DNA from 3 places in the Chryseomicrobium imtechense genome. Region 3 is predicted to be linked to each of the others. Evidence: riboswitches for the same ligand, from Rfam matches in the RefSeq annotation. Region 3 holds a riboswitch; each other region holds the start of a gene.
What was found. A riboswitch is a leader RNA that binds a small molecule or an ion and turns the genes downstream of it on or off. The one in region 3 is predicted to bind S-adenosylmethionine.
Positions count from the first base shown of each region.

Region 1: another riboswitch for S-adenosylmethionine. It lies ahead of metK (methionine adenosyltransferase); the one in region 3 lies ahead of AB5N96_RS10320 (O-acetylhomoserine aminocarboxypropyltransferase/cysteine synthase family protein).
Region 2: another riboswitch for S-adenosylmethionine. It lies ahead of AB5N96_RS07760 (methionine biosynthesis PLP-dependent protein); the one in region 3 lies ahead of AB5N96_RS10320 (O-acetylhomoserine aminocarboxypropyltransferase/cysteine synthase family protein).

Region 1 covers NZ_JBGOBM010000004.1:197,543-202,190, forward strand. Annotated here, with positions in the region: gene AB5N96_RS05835 (prolyl oligopeptidase family serine peptidase) at 1-267, shown strand, start outside; gene pckA (phosphoenolpyruvate carboxykinase (ATP)) at 434-2,020, opposite strand; SAM riboswitch class I at 2,211-2,335, shown strand; gene metK (methionine adenosyltransferase) at 2,516-3,715, shown strand; gene AB5N96_RS05850 (gamma carbonic anhydrase) at 3,761-4,273, opposite strand; gene AB5N96_RS05855 (alpha/beta hydrolase) at 4,346-4,648, shown strand, end outside.
Region 2 covers NZ_JBGOBM010000006.1:112,371-117,018, reverse strand. Annotated here, with positions in the region: partial or broken gene AB5N96_RS07780 (ABC transporter permease) at 1-465, shown strand, start outside; gene AB5N96_RS07775 (putative RNA methyltransferase) at 462-1,328, shown strand; gene AB5N96_RS07770 (DUF1129 family protein) at 1,502-2,188, opposite strand; gene AB5N96_RS07765 (PadR family transcriptional regulator) at 2,185-2,514, opposite strand; SAM riboswitch class I at 2,709-2,816, shown strand; gene AB5N96_RS07760 (methionine biosynthesis PLP-dependent protein) at 2,897-4,009, shown strand; gene AB5N96_RS07755 (bifunctional homocysteine S-methyltransferase/methylenetetrahydrofolate reductase) at 4,006-4,648, shown strand, end outside.
Region 3 covers NZ_JBGOBM010000010.1:53,907-58,554, forward strand. Annotated here, with positions in the region: gene AB5N96_RS10315 (homoserine dehydrogenase) at 487-1,473, opposite strand; gene AB5N96_RS10320 (O-acetylhomoserine aminocarboxypropyltransferase/cysteine synthase family protein) at 1,588-2,886, opposite strand; SAM riboswitch class I at 2,987-3,100, opposite strand; gene AB5N96_RS10325 (M3 family oligoendopeptidase) at 3,274-4,648, shown strand, end outside.

The DNA of each region.
Region 1 (4,648 bases), on a different contig from region 3:
ACCCCTAAAAAGGCTCCAGATGCGTTTGAAGACCGTGACGTGCTACATCAATTAGAGCGTATGAATGCACCCGTTCTCATCATTCACGGGGAACTAGATACTAATGTTGGGTTTGAGCACGCAACGATTCTGGAGGAGAAATTGAAAGGTTTAAATAAGCCTGTGACTACGAGGTATCTAGAAAACCACCATCACTTTGTGCCCGACCCACTGAACCGACAGATTTTACGCGAAGCGCTCGAGTGGATGCTTGAGCAGGGGCGCTGAGCGAGCGTTCATCGGACGAATTGGAGATTTCTTCTACACTACCCGTGATTTCTTCTACCCAAATCGGTTTTTATTCTCCCGAAGTCATATTATGGAAACTAACTAAAGAAAATGTGCAAAAAACAAGGCCTACTCGGATTGAGTAGGCCTTGTTCTGTATGTCCAATTAAATAATTGGTCCACCTTTAGAGATGATCTCTTCAGAAACACCAGAGAACTTATTGAAGTTCTCGCGGAAGCTATCTGCAAGTTCTTTTGCTTTTTTGTCATAAGCATCTTTGTCTGCCCATGCATTACGTGGGTTCAAGACGTCACTTGGTACGCCAGGAACTTCTTTAGGAATCGCAACGCCGAATACAGAACCTTGCTCTGTTTCTACGTTCTCAAGTTTCCCTTCGATTGCAGCGCGAACCATAGCGCGTGTGTAAGAAAGTTTCATACGCGTTCCAACGCCATACTCTCCACCAGTCCAACCTGTATTGACAAGGTAGACGTTTGCGCCGTGTTCGTCAATTTTGTTTCCAAGCATCTCTGCGTATACAGCAGCTGGAAGTGGTAGGAAAGGAGAACCGAAGCATGTTGAGAATACTGGTTGTGGACTTGTAATCCCGCGCTCAGTTCCCGCAAGTTTTGATGTGAAGCCACTTAGGAAATGGTACATCGCTTGTTCTTTTGTTAATTTCGAGATTGGAGGCAAAACGCCAAACGCATCCGCCGTTAAGAACACGATTGTTTTTGGATGACCTGCAACAGAAGGCACCATGATGTTGTCGATGTAATCGATTGGATAGGCAGCACGTGTATTCTCTGTTAAAGAGTTGTCATCGTAATCTGCTTCACGTGTTTCTTCATTTACGACTACGTTCTCAAGAACAGTACCGAATTTGATTGCGTTATAGATCTCAGGCTCATTTTCTTCTGTTAGGTTGATACATTTTGCGTAGCATCCGCCTTCCATATTGAAGACGCCCGTATCTGACCAACCATGCTCGTCGTCACCAATTAAATGACGGCCTTTGTCTGCAGATAAAGTTGTTTTCCCAGTTCCAGACAGACCGAAGAACAATGTAACGTCGCCTTCTTCGCCTACGTTTGCAGAACAGTGCATTGGAAGAATCCCTTGCTCAGGAAGCAAGTAGTTCATAATACCAAAGATGGATTTTTTCATCTCACCCGCATACTCCGTACCACCGATTAGTACGATGCGCTCTTCAATAGACACCATGATGAAGGTCTCAGAGTTCGTACCATCAACTGCAGGATCTGCTTTGAACGTTGGAGCACTCACGATTGTGAATTGTGCTTCGTGGTTAGCAAGCTCTTCAGCGGTTGGACGAATGAATAATTGATGGGCGAACAAGTTGTGCCATGCGTATTCATTGATTACTTGGATTGGTAGGCGAGACGCTTCGTCTGCACCAGCGAACCCTTTAAATAAGAAAAGAGCATCTTTTGTTTGTAGGTAATCGACAACTTTTGCATATAAGTTTTGGAATACTTCTTTTGAGATTGGGCGGTTGACTGAACCCCAATCTACTTTATCACGTGAAATATCTTCATCTACCATATATTTATCTTCTGGGGAACGCCCCGTATACTTTCCAGTTTCAGCACGTAGTGCACCAGTTGAAGTCAGCATACCTTCACCACGAGCAGTTGCTTGTTCAACAAGTTCCGCTACAGATAGTTGCGTGTGGACTTGGTCTCCCGATAATAAAGACTGAATTGCGCTTTTTGTATCGATCGATTGCATAGGTTAAATACCATCCTTAAATAGATTTTCCGAAGTGACGGAATGCTAATATGTGAATTAGTATAACACATTAAACTAAATAGTCTACACTAATACGTCACTTGATTAGTGATTTTTTTGTGGGGACTTTCACACAGTTTTTTGTTGACTTTCGATAGGTGAATGCGTATGATGGAAAATTGAACGGATACTCTTATCCCGAGCTGGTGGAGGGGTCAGGCCCTATGAAACCCGGCAACCTCAATAAGATAGAGATGCAACACTTATTGAAAAGGTGCCCAACCTGAGACAGGGGATTCCCCTGATTGATAAGAGTGAAAGGTGCAAAGAAATCATCCTTTCCTCATTAGTGAGTGAAAGGATTTTATTATTTATGAACGCCTTCAACCATGCGCCAAATCCAAAACAGCTTCAAGTATTCTAGGCTTGCCATGGGGAATGAGTACCGGTTCAATTCACGGGAGCAATCCCGCAGGATCAAGAAGGAGGAAATATATCATGACACAACGTCGATTATTCACTTCGGAATCAGTAACAGAAGGCCATCCGGATAAGATTTGTGACCAAATCTCAGATGCGATCCTTGACGCAATCTTAACTGAAGACCCGAATGCACGTGTAGCGTGCGAAACAACCGTCACAACTGGACTTGTTCTAGTTGCTGGAGAAATTACAACATCTGCTTATGTAGACATTCAAAAAACGGTGCGTGAAACAGTTCGAGAAATCGGCTACACACGTGCAAAATTCGGTTTTGACGCAGATACATCTGCTGTTTTAACTGCAATTGATGAGCAGTCTGCAGATATCGCGGCTGGAGTAGACCGTGCACTTGAAGCACGCGAAGGGTCTATGACAGACGCTGACATCGAAGCTATCGGAGCGGGTGACCAAGGTCTGATGTTCGGATTTGCTTGTAATGAAACAGAAGAATTAATGCCACTTCCAATCAGCTTGGCGCACAAATTATCACGCCGCTTATCGGAAGTACGTAAAAACGAAACACTTGAGTACTTACGTCCAGACGGTAAAACACAAGTGACTGTTGAATACGATGAAAACGGCAAGCCAGTGCGTGTCGATACAATCGTAATTTCTACACAACACGCTCCTGAAATTACGCTAGAGCAAATTCAGTCTGATTTGAAAGAACACGTCATCAACGCAGTCGTACCGGCTGAGTGGATTGACGAAAACACGAAATACTTTATCAACCCAACTGGCCGCTTCGTAATCGGTGGACCACAAGGAGATGCTGGTTTAACTGGCCGCAAAATTATCGTTGATACGTACGGTGGTTATGCACGTCACGGTGGCGGTGCATTCTCTGGGAAAGATGCAACAAAAGTTGACCGCTCTGCAGCATATGCAGCTCGTTATGTTGCGAAAAATCTCGTAGCAGCGGGTCTTGCGGATAAAGTAGAAGTGCAACTTGCTTATGCAATCGGTGTAGCACAGCCAGTTTCAATTGCTGTGGATACATTCGGTACAGGAAAAGCAACAGAAGCAGACATGGTAACATGGATTCGCGAGTTGTTTGACCTACGCCCAGCGGGAATCATCAAGATGCTTGATCTTCGTCGTCCGATCTACAAGCAAACTGCTGCGTACGGACACTTTGGTCGTACAGACATCGATGTACCATGGGAAAAAACAGACAAAGCAGCTGAGTTAAAAGCAAAAGCTGGTTTATAAAATGAGGAAACTCCCGAGGAATTTACTTCCTTGGGAGTTTTTTTGTTATTCTTGCAAACCTTTATAGTATTGACCCTTTTCATGATACTCACGCACAATGCGCTCCATGTCCTTCTTATCTTCCTCATTGACAGCTCGCACAACCTTCGCTGGCCGTCCATATGCCATCATACCAGCAGGAATCATTTTTCCTTGAGGGACGAGACTACCGGCTCCAATAAATGCACCTTCTCCGATTTCTGCACCATCTAAAATGATGGAACCCATTCCAATCAAGGCACCTTTCCGGATAGTGCAACTATGCAGTGTCACTTGATGACCGACCGTTACTTCGTCTTCTATGACAAGTGGGAACTGAGGACTTTGGTGAAGGCAACAAAGATCTTGGATGTTGACCTTACGACCAATGCGTGTCGCATTGACGTCGCCGCGAATGATAGTGTTGAAAAATACTGAAGACCCTTCACCGATTTCTACATCTCCTGTGATGGTCGTGAAATCCGCAATAAACACGGACGGATGGATATTTGGAGTTTTTTCGCCAAATGGATAGATCATAACAGACTTCCTTTCTATACCCTTGCTATACTATAAAGTAAGTGTAGCAGAATGAGAAAGGGGAAGGTAGCCATGTGGATATGGGAAACCGAAAACCAACCGAAAGCCATTGTCGTTATCGTCCATAATGTATTGGAACATCATAGACGCTACGCATGGGTTATAGAATACTTACGAAGCAACGACTGCCATGTTGTCATGGGTGATCTTCCAAGTCACGGAGAAGCCGCGAAGAACAAAGGCCTCCATAATGAATCGATTGATGAATATGAACTGTATTTGGAGCGCGCCATAGAGTATGCGAGCCAATTTCATTTACCGATATTTTTACTGGGGCACGGATTCGGAGCCACGACGATTCTTCACTATATGCGA
Region 2 (4,648 bases), on a different contig from region 3:
CTAACGCAGGGAATCTTAATCGGCTTTTCCATCACACCAGCCACTCCTCAGTACGTCATTCCTATCAGTGGAATGGTCATCGGAAACTCGATGGTGCTGGCTATTCTGTTTTTGAACCGATTCACTTCAGAGATTGAAAGTCACGAAGATCAAATCGAACTCATCTTATCTTTAGGAGGAACACCGAAACAAGCGATACACACACGTTTGATTCAAGCAATCAAGACAAGTATGATACCGACGATTGAAAGTCAAAAAACGATGGGTCTCGTGCAACTTCCTGGAATGATGAGTGGGCAGATCATTGCAGGGGCAGACCCGATTCAAGCTGTGCAATTCCAGTTGTTAATCGTGTTCTTAATTTTAACGACTGCTGCAGTGACCAGCATTGCACAAGGTTTCCTTTCCTATCCAACACTCTTTAATGAACGTTACCAATTACTTCAGGAAGGAAGAACTAGATGATTTCAAAAAAACAACGAGCGTTAACGCAACTACAGAGTTTAGACTTTGTGCTTCGATGCCCGCATTGTCAGAAGGCAGCTCAGGCTACCGATACCGGTATGACATGTGAGAATCATCATACGTTTGATGTGGCCAAACAAGGCTACCTTCACTTGGCGGGGACTGTGGCGAAGAGTCGTTACACAAAAGAATTGTTTAGAGCTAGACAGGCACTACTTTCAGAAACGAGATTTTTCAATCCGGTGATTTCTGAGATTGCAACGTGGATAGAAGGTGAGTCCTCTTTGTCATCACCTCTACTCGTAGACATGGGCTGCGGGGAAGGGACACATCTGGCAGGTATTCTAGAACAAGTAAAAAGTGGTCGGGGTATTGGAATAGATCTTGCGAAAGAAGGAATTCAATTAGCAACGAATCACGACGTCGATGCACTCTGGCTCGTTGCGGATTTGGCTAAATCTCCTGTTCAAGAGCACTCCGTGGATGTCGTATTGAATATTCTTTCTCCAGCAAACCATCAAGAGTTTAGACGTATACTGAAAGCTGGTGGGTACGTGGTGAAGGTGATTCCAAATGCACAGTACTTAGAGGAACTCAGGAAGTTCTTTTATGCGGGAACTGACAAAGAAACGTATGAAAACGAAGGCGCAAAAGAGCAGTTTGAGAAGACGTTGGAGACTGTTCATGTCAGTCGACAGAACTATAGTGTCGAGTTGACCGATGAGCAGTGGCGCGACCTCATTGCGATGACGCCTCTTACTTGGAATGCACCACCTGAGCAAGTGAACGAGTTTATCGAACTGGCGTTACCATCAGTTACTGTGGATTTGACGGTTTTGGTCGGGAAGTTGAAGAAAAGCTAATTGGACAGGGTCCGCTCCGAGGAGCGAACCCTGTTTTTTCTGTAAAGTGCGTGATTAGTTTCCATAATACGACTTCGGTAGAATAAATTGCGGTTTGGGTAGAACAAATCGTGATTTGGGTAGAATAAATCTTAGTTACGTCCGATGAACGCCCGCTCACCCACCCAAACTCTTTACGAACCCCACTCCGTTCGCTTCAATATCCACGATGTTAACAAGAAAATCGCCCCAACACCGATAGAAGACGCTGGTGGAAAGGGTGCATACGGTCCGAAATAGGGTAAGAAATAATTCGAGAGACCGATTGCTGCCATAGCAAGAGCTCCTAAAACAGCTGCGCCGACATATTCTTTCCAACGAGATTTCAAGCTTGCCTCTTCAAACGAGGTTTTGTGCAATTGACGGAACACTAAGCGGATCAAGAGCCACACAATGAACACCATCAACCCAACTTGAATCAACGATGGAATCAAGTAAATACGATCATCTGGCATTTCATCGAAGTAGGCAATCGCAGCCATAATAACCCCGCGCGCGATAAAGTAGTATGCGAGCAGCTGGAACGCCATGCGTCCCCAAAACTTCACCATGTCGCGTTTCTCTTCTTGTGGAATTTGTTCGATGACGTCATCAGCGTAAGCCTTTGGATCCTCTCCAAATACATCTTTTGCAGATTTTCCGTCTTCTTGTGCTTCAAGCAAGTGATCAAGCATATCCATCAAGACTTCTTCACTCTTTTGCTCGGACAATAGAAGCTTCGTTCGGATATAAACTATCAATTGCTCGTAATACACTTTATTTGGAACATGTAATAACTCGCGTTTTTCATTGTTCAGTTTGATTAACTCATGTGCTTTCATTCGCTTTCCTCCTTTAATAATGCATGTAGTGGGACAGACAGCAATTGCCACTCGTTGCGAATGGTTGCCAATGTGGCTTGTCCACTTTGTGTGATGGAATAGTATTTGCGATTCGGTCCAGACTCAGATGGACGCATTTCACTGACGATCAAGCCCTGTTTTTGCAACCGTAATAAGACCGGATAAATGGTGCCTTCTGGGACATCGGGAAGACCGGAATCCTGTAACTTCCTGGACAATTCATATCCATACACAGTTTGTTTATCGATAACTGCAAGAACACATCCGTCAAGAAAACCTTTCAGTAGTTGACTGCGAACTGTCATAGCGCTCCTCCTTGCTAGTTTGTAATGCAAGATAGCGGGGTGAAAAAATAGCTACTTGGTAATGCAAAGTAGTTAATTACAGTCTACTGTGTGAGAAATGGGAAGTCAACTAAAAGCTTGAAATTCTATTGACACATCTTCCTTCAATGCGTTAAAGTGGTAAAAAGCTTTGAAGACCGAACTAAATACGCAATTTCTTATCGCGAGAGGTAGAGGGACTGGCCCTACGACACCTCAGCAACCAGCTGCAAAGCAGTATGGTGCTAATTCCAGCAGAACCATTGTGTTCTGATAGATAAGAGGGATAGAATTGATTACACGCCTTCTTATTTTTAATAAGAGGGCGTTTTTCTATACCTTCCACTACTTAGGAGGAGTAAATATGACACATCAACTAGAAACCAAACTCGCACAAGCCGGGAACCGAAGTGACTCAGCAACCGGAGCAGTAAGCCTTCCTATTCATCTCTCAACAGCCTACATCCACCCAGGAATCGGGCAATCAACGGGGTATGATTACTCGCGAACTGCTAATCCTACGCGAACTTCCCTCGAGCTAACACTGGCGGACCTTGAAAGAGGTGATCATGGTTTTGCCTTCAGTTCAGGAATGGCGGCTGTTCACGCTGTACTTCAGTTATTTAAGTTGGGTGATGAGCTAGTCGTATCCGAAGACTTATACGGAGGGAGCTATCGGTTGTTCCATCAGTTAGAAGAACGGACGGGTTTACACTTCCGTTACGTAGACACTTCAAAGCTTCAGTCAATCGAGGCTGCCATCACTGAGCGCACAAAAGCAGTGTTCATCGAATCTCCAACAAATCCATTGATGAAAGAAACAGACATTCAAGCTGTTGCCGAACTGGCAAAAGGACACGAAATCCTGCTGATCGTCGATAACACTTTCTATACACCAATTCTGCAGCAACCGATCACGCTAGGAGCAGATATTGTCATTCATAGTGCGACGAAGTATTTGGGTGGCCACAATGATGTGTTAGCAGGTGCTGTTATTACAAAAGGACAGGCGCTTGGTGAGCAACTCACAATCATTCAAAATTCAATCGGGGCCGTACCTAGTCCGTTAGACTGTTGGCTGTTAGTGAGAAGTCTTAAAACGTTGGGCCTCCGAGTCGAGCGCCAACAACAAAATGCGCAGAAACTTGCAGAGTTCTTAACACAACACGTAGCAATTGATTCCGTGTTGTATCCAGGGAAAGGCGGAATGTTATCGTTTCGGTTACAGAAAGAAGAGTGGGTACCACAATTCCTCGAGGGTCTTACACTCATTGCATTTGCAGAAAGTCTTGGTGGAGTTGAAAGCTTCATCACCTACCCGACAACACAAACCCATGCCGATATTCCGGTAGCAGAGCGTGAACGAGTCGGAATCTGCGGAAGACTTCTTCGTTTTTCTGTAGGCATTGAACATGTGGACGATTTGAAAGCAGAACTGCAACATATTTTAGATGGGTTAGTAGGTGAAGCCGAATGAAACGACCGTTTTTGGAACAACTGCAAGACCGTGTTTTAGTGGCGGACGGGGCAATGGGCACACTGCTTTACTCGTACGGCGTCGATCACTGCAATGAAGAACTAAACCTTTCTCACCCGGAAGACGTCCTGCGTGTACATGAACAGTATATTGCAGCAGGAGCGGAAGTGATTCAGACAAACACCTACGCAGCGAATTACGTGAAACTCGCACGTTATGGTTTGCAAGAACAAGTGAAAGCCATCAATACAGCGGCAGTAAAACTTGCCAAACAAGCTGCGGGGGACGAGGTATACGTCCTTGGAACATTTGGAGGATTGCGTGGAATCAAACAAGACATTCCACTCGATGAAATCAAACGCAGTTTTAGAGAACAGCTCTATATTTTCTTAATGGAAGGCGTCGACGCACTGTTACTCGAAACGTACTACGATTTTGAAGAACTAAAAGCCGTTGTGCAAATCGCAAAGGCAGAGTGTGAGTTACCGGTTATCGCAGAAGTGTCGATGCATGAAGTGGGTGTATTGCAAAACGGCTATTCACTTGCACAAGCATTTGAAGAGTTGGAAGTTGCAGGAGCCGATGTTGTTGGTGTCAATTGTCGAATGGGTCCATTCCATATGCTGAGTGCTCTCAAGC
Region 3 (4,648 bases):
AGTTTCGGTAGAAGAAAGTATGGTTTCGGTAGAAGAACGACCGCTCAGTTCGCAAACAAAAAACCGGCATACACCCAAATTGGTGTATGCCGGCGTTCTCCACATCTAAATCTAAAGTTGAGTGGAATGGAGGGGTTGACTCCAGTGGGATTACAGTCTGCCGTGAGATCCCGCAGGAGCCTGCGACGAGGAAGCTCACGCAGCGCCCACGGAAAGCAGCCTCGCAGTGGAACTCAACGTCTTACTTTGCACAATTTCTGAACAGTCGGCTCCACATCAGAATGGAATCGAGTTGCGAACGCCAGAAACACGCTCCGGAATCAGCCGCGCCCGCAAAGGCTGGTTGTGGTTTCGACTTCGAACGGAATCGAGTTGCGCCTCCTAGAAATCCCGCAAGAAGCCATCGCATCCCATGAAGCAAAGAGCGCTTCACGGGCTCCGCTGTCTTCTTGCACAATTTCTGAACAGTCGGCTCCACATCTAAAACTAAATAGAAATCATAAACCCAGCCCGCTTCCCAATAATCTCCGCGTAATCTTCTACCATCACACTCGCCGTCGGGTACATCCCTGCTCCAGGGCCAACAAGTGTCAATGTGCCAATGTAGTTTGTATCAACTGCCACTGCATTGTTCACTCCTTCGATAGCATACAGTGGGTGGTCTGGTCCTACTAGTTGTGGGCCTACAGAAGCTTCTAAACGTCCATCGGGGTGCTGAACGATTTCAGCGACATGGCGGTAGCGTAACCCTTCAAATTGCGCACGCTGAACATCGTCTAATGTAATTGTATCGATTCCTCTTACATCCACCTCGCTTCGTTCTGGTTGCTTATCAAATGCGAGCGCACTCAAAATCATCAGCTTATGAAACGCATCCATTCCGGATACATCGTTGTAAGGATCTGCTTCTGCATAGCCAAGTGCTTGCGCATCACGAAGTGCAGCGTCGAAGGCACTATTGTCTGTGCGCATTGAAGTCAGGATATAATTCGACGTCCCGTTCAAAATCCCTTGAATGCGATGGACCGTGTTGACTTGCAACAGGTTCTTGAGTGTCTTGATGACCGGTACGCCCCCTGCTGTAGTGGCTTCGTAGCCGATATAGACACCCTTTGATTTCGCTCGTTCATGAAGATCGATATGATAGCGCGAGAACATGACTTTATTTGCTGTGATGACATGGCACCCTTTGTCAATTGCCTGACATAAATACCCATAGGCTGGGTCTTCTCCTACAATCGCTTCAAATACGACCTGCAATCCAGGAATGGCCAAGATGTCGTCGTACTTATCTGTGATGAGAACGCCCGGGGTTGCAGGACGAGGTTTTTCCAAATCATTCACAAGAATTGCGCCAACTTCAATGTCGAGGCCAAGAGAGCGTTGCAACTCTTCTCGTTTATCTTGCAAGATGCGGTAAATCCCTTGTCCCACTGTCCCGTATCCTAAAATTGCTGCTCGTAGTTTTGCCATCTTCATTCCTCCAAGTCCATTCACCGTAGTATTTTTCCTATTTTAGAGGAAGATTTTAAAGAAAACAAGAAAAATCTTTCCTGAGGATACATTTGTTTTTCTTGTACGGACAAATCAGACGGGAAGAGCGGCTTTTTTAACAGCTTGTAATCCTGCATCTAGTGCTTCTAAAATATCGTCAATATGCTCCAATCCAATCGACAAACGAACAAGTTCTGGCGTCACACCTGTTCGCGCAAGTTCTTCACCTTCACCTAATTGCTGGTGTGTCGTGGAGGCCGGGTGGATGATCAGTGATTTGGCATCTCCTACATTTGCTACATGCGAGAACAATGGAATGGAATCAATTAATAATTGCCCTGCCTGTTTCCCACCTTTTACTCCGAACGTTAGAATCGAGCCGGCACCTTGTCCTAAATACTTTTTCGCCAGCTCATGAGAAGGATGCTCTTCAAGTCCCGGATAGTTCACCCACTCTACTTCTTCATGTTGCTTCAAATAGTTTGCCACAACTTGTGCGTTCTCATTGTGTCTTGGGACGCGTAAGTGAAGTGTCTCCAGACCTTGCAGGAAAGAAAAAGCCGATTCCGGGCTTAGAGCGGGTCCAAAATCACGCAGCAATTGCACGCGAAGTCGGATAGCAAATGCTACTTGTGGTACGTCAATTCCGTAACGCAGACCGTGGTAGGTCACGTCTGGCTCTGTATATCCCGGGAATTTATCTGAGTTCCAGTCAAAATTTCCGCCATCGACCACTACACCTCCAATTGTAGTCCCGTGCCCACCAATCCATTTTGTAGCGGAATGGATGACAACGTGGGCACCGTGGCGAATCGGCTGTGTTCCGTACGGTGTAGCAAATGTGTTATCGATCAAGAGAGGTACACCCACTTCGTTCGCAACCTGCGCGACTGCTTCGATATCCAGTACGTTCAAACTTGGATTTCCAATCGTTTCAGCAAAGAAACCTTTCGTGTTCGAAGTGACCGCTGCACGGAAATTCTCAGGATCTGTGGAATCGACAAACTTCACAGTGATTCCGTAGCGTGGAAGTGTATGGGCGAATAAGTTGTATGTTCCACCGTACAGGTTCGATGCGGCAACAATTTCATCGCCTGCCCCTGCAATATTCAAAATAGAAAAGGCGATTGCAGACATTCCAGAGGATAATGCAACGGCAGCTGTCCCTCCTTCAAGTTGGGCGACGCGTTGTTCAAACACATCGACTGTCGGATTGCCGATACGTGTGTAAATGTTGCCTGCCTCTTTCAGTGCGAATAAATTTTGCGCGTGCTCTGTGTTTTGGAAAACGAATGAAGTGGTCTTATGGATGGGTACCGCGCGTGATCCTGTGACGGGGTCTGGTTGTTGGCCTCCGTGAAGTAAAATCGTTTCTGGTCGTAAGTTTGTCATTGTTCTTCCTCCTTTTTGTTGGGTAGAGCAGACATCCAGAGAGGAAGAGACAATGAAAAGGCCCCTCTTCAATTAAGAAGAGGAGCCTCAGCTTGTCCTCCTCTTATCTTCCAGACCGAAATCGATCTGTAGGAATTAGCACCTTTCCAAGCAAAATTGCTTGTTGGTTGCCGGGCTTCGCAGGGCCTAGTCCCTCCGCCACTCTGGATAAGAGTACATATACGTCTGTCTATTGCATTGAAGTATAAAACAGCAAGGAAACATCTGTCAACACCCCATTTGAAATTTTCTGTTTTTTCAGCCAGAAATCGCTTGCCAAACACTCTGAATTGCGAAAGAATAGACGGTGAGACCTTCGATTATCGAAGAATCCAAGGAGGATTTTGCATGACAACACAATTCCAAGAGTATACATACGAACGTCCCGATATGGGTGCTCTCAAATCACGCGCAAAAGAGGCATTAGAAGCATTCAAGGCCGCGTCTTCTTATGAAGAGCAAAATGAAGCGATTCAAACTCTCAACACACTGCGTGCAGACTTTTCGACAATGGCAAACCTTGTCTACATCCGCGCATCCATTGACACGAACGATGAATTTTATCAAAGTGAACGGGATTATTTTGATGAAATCTCTCCTGAGATGGAAGAGATCGTGACAGACTATTACAAAGCCCTTGTAGACTCACCATTTCGTTCAAATTTAGAAGAACGTTGGGGACAACAATTGTTTGATTTAGCCGAGTTCCAAATCAAATCGTTCTCACCAGAGATCATGCCACTTCTTCAAAAAGAAAATAAATTGGCATCGGATTATTCAAAGCTTGTGGCTTCTGCTCAAGTTGAATTTAACGGCGAAACGCTGACACTTGCTCAACTAGGACCGTTTGCAGAATCGACAGACCGTGAAACGCGTAAAAAGGCAAAAGAAGCATCGTTTGGTTTCTTCGCATCTCACGCAGAGAAATTCGATGCAATTTATGATGAGCTTGTAAAAGTACGTACAGAGATTGCGCACAAGATGGGCTATAAAAACTTCGTCGAACTTGGCTATATCCGTATGAACCGTATCGATTACAATGCGGAGATGGTAAAGACGTTCCGCGACCAAGTGCGCGACTATATTGTACCTGTCGCGACTAAACTGTATGAGAAACAAGCAAAGCGCATCGGTGTAGAGAAATTAAAACACTACGATGAGCCACTAACCTTCTTAACAGGAAACGCAACGCCACAAGGTTCGCCCGAATGGATCATTGAAGGTGGAAAGAAGATGTACGAAGAGCTGTCTCCTGAGACAAACGAGTTTTTCCAGTTCATGCTCGACCGTAATTTGATGGACCTTGTCGCGAAAAAAGGGAAAGAAGCAGGCGGATACTGTACATTTATCGAAAACCACGATTCTCCGTTCATCTTCTCAAACTTTAATGGGACATCTGGGGACATCGACGTGTTGACACACGAAGCGGGTCACGCATTCCAGGTATTCTCAAGCCGCAACATTGGAATTCCTGAGTACATTTGGCCGACTTATGAATCTGCAGAAATTCATTCGATGAGTATGGAGTTTTTCACATGGCCATGGATGGAAAACTTCTTTAAAGATCAGACAGAAAAATATAAGTACTCGCACTTGATGAGCGGGCTATTGTTCTTACCCTATGGGGTAGCTGTCGATGAATTCCAGCATGTTGTTTATGAAAACCCTGAAATGACACCCGCTGAGCGTAAAGCAGCCTGGAAAAAGATCGAACAAACGTATC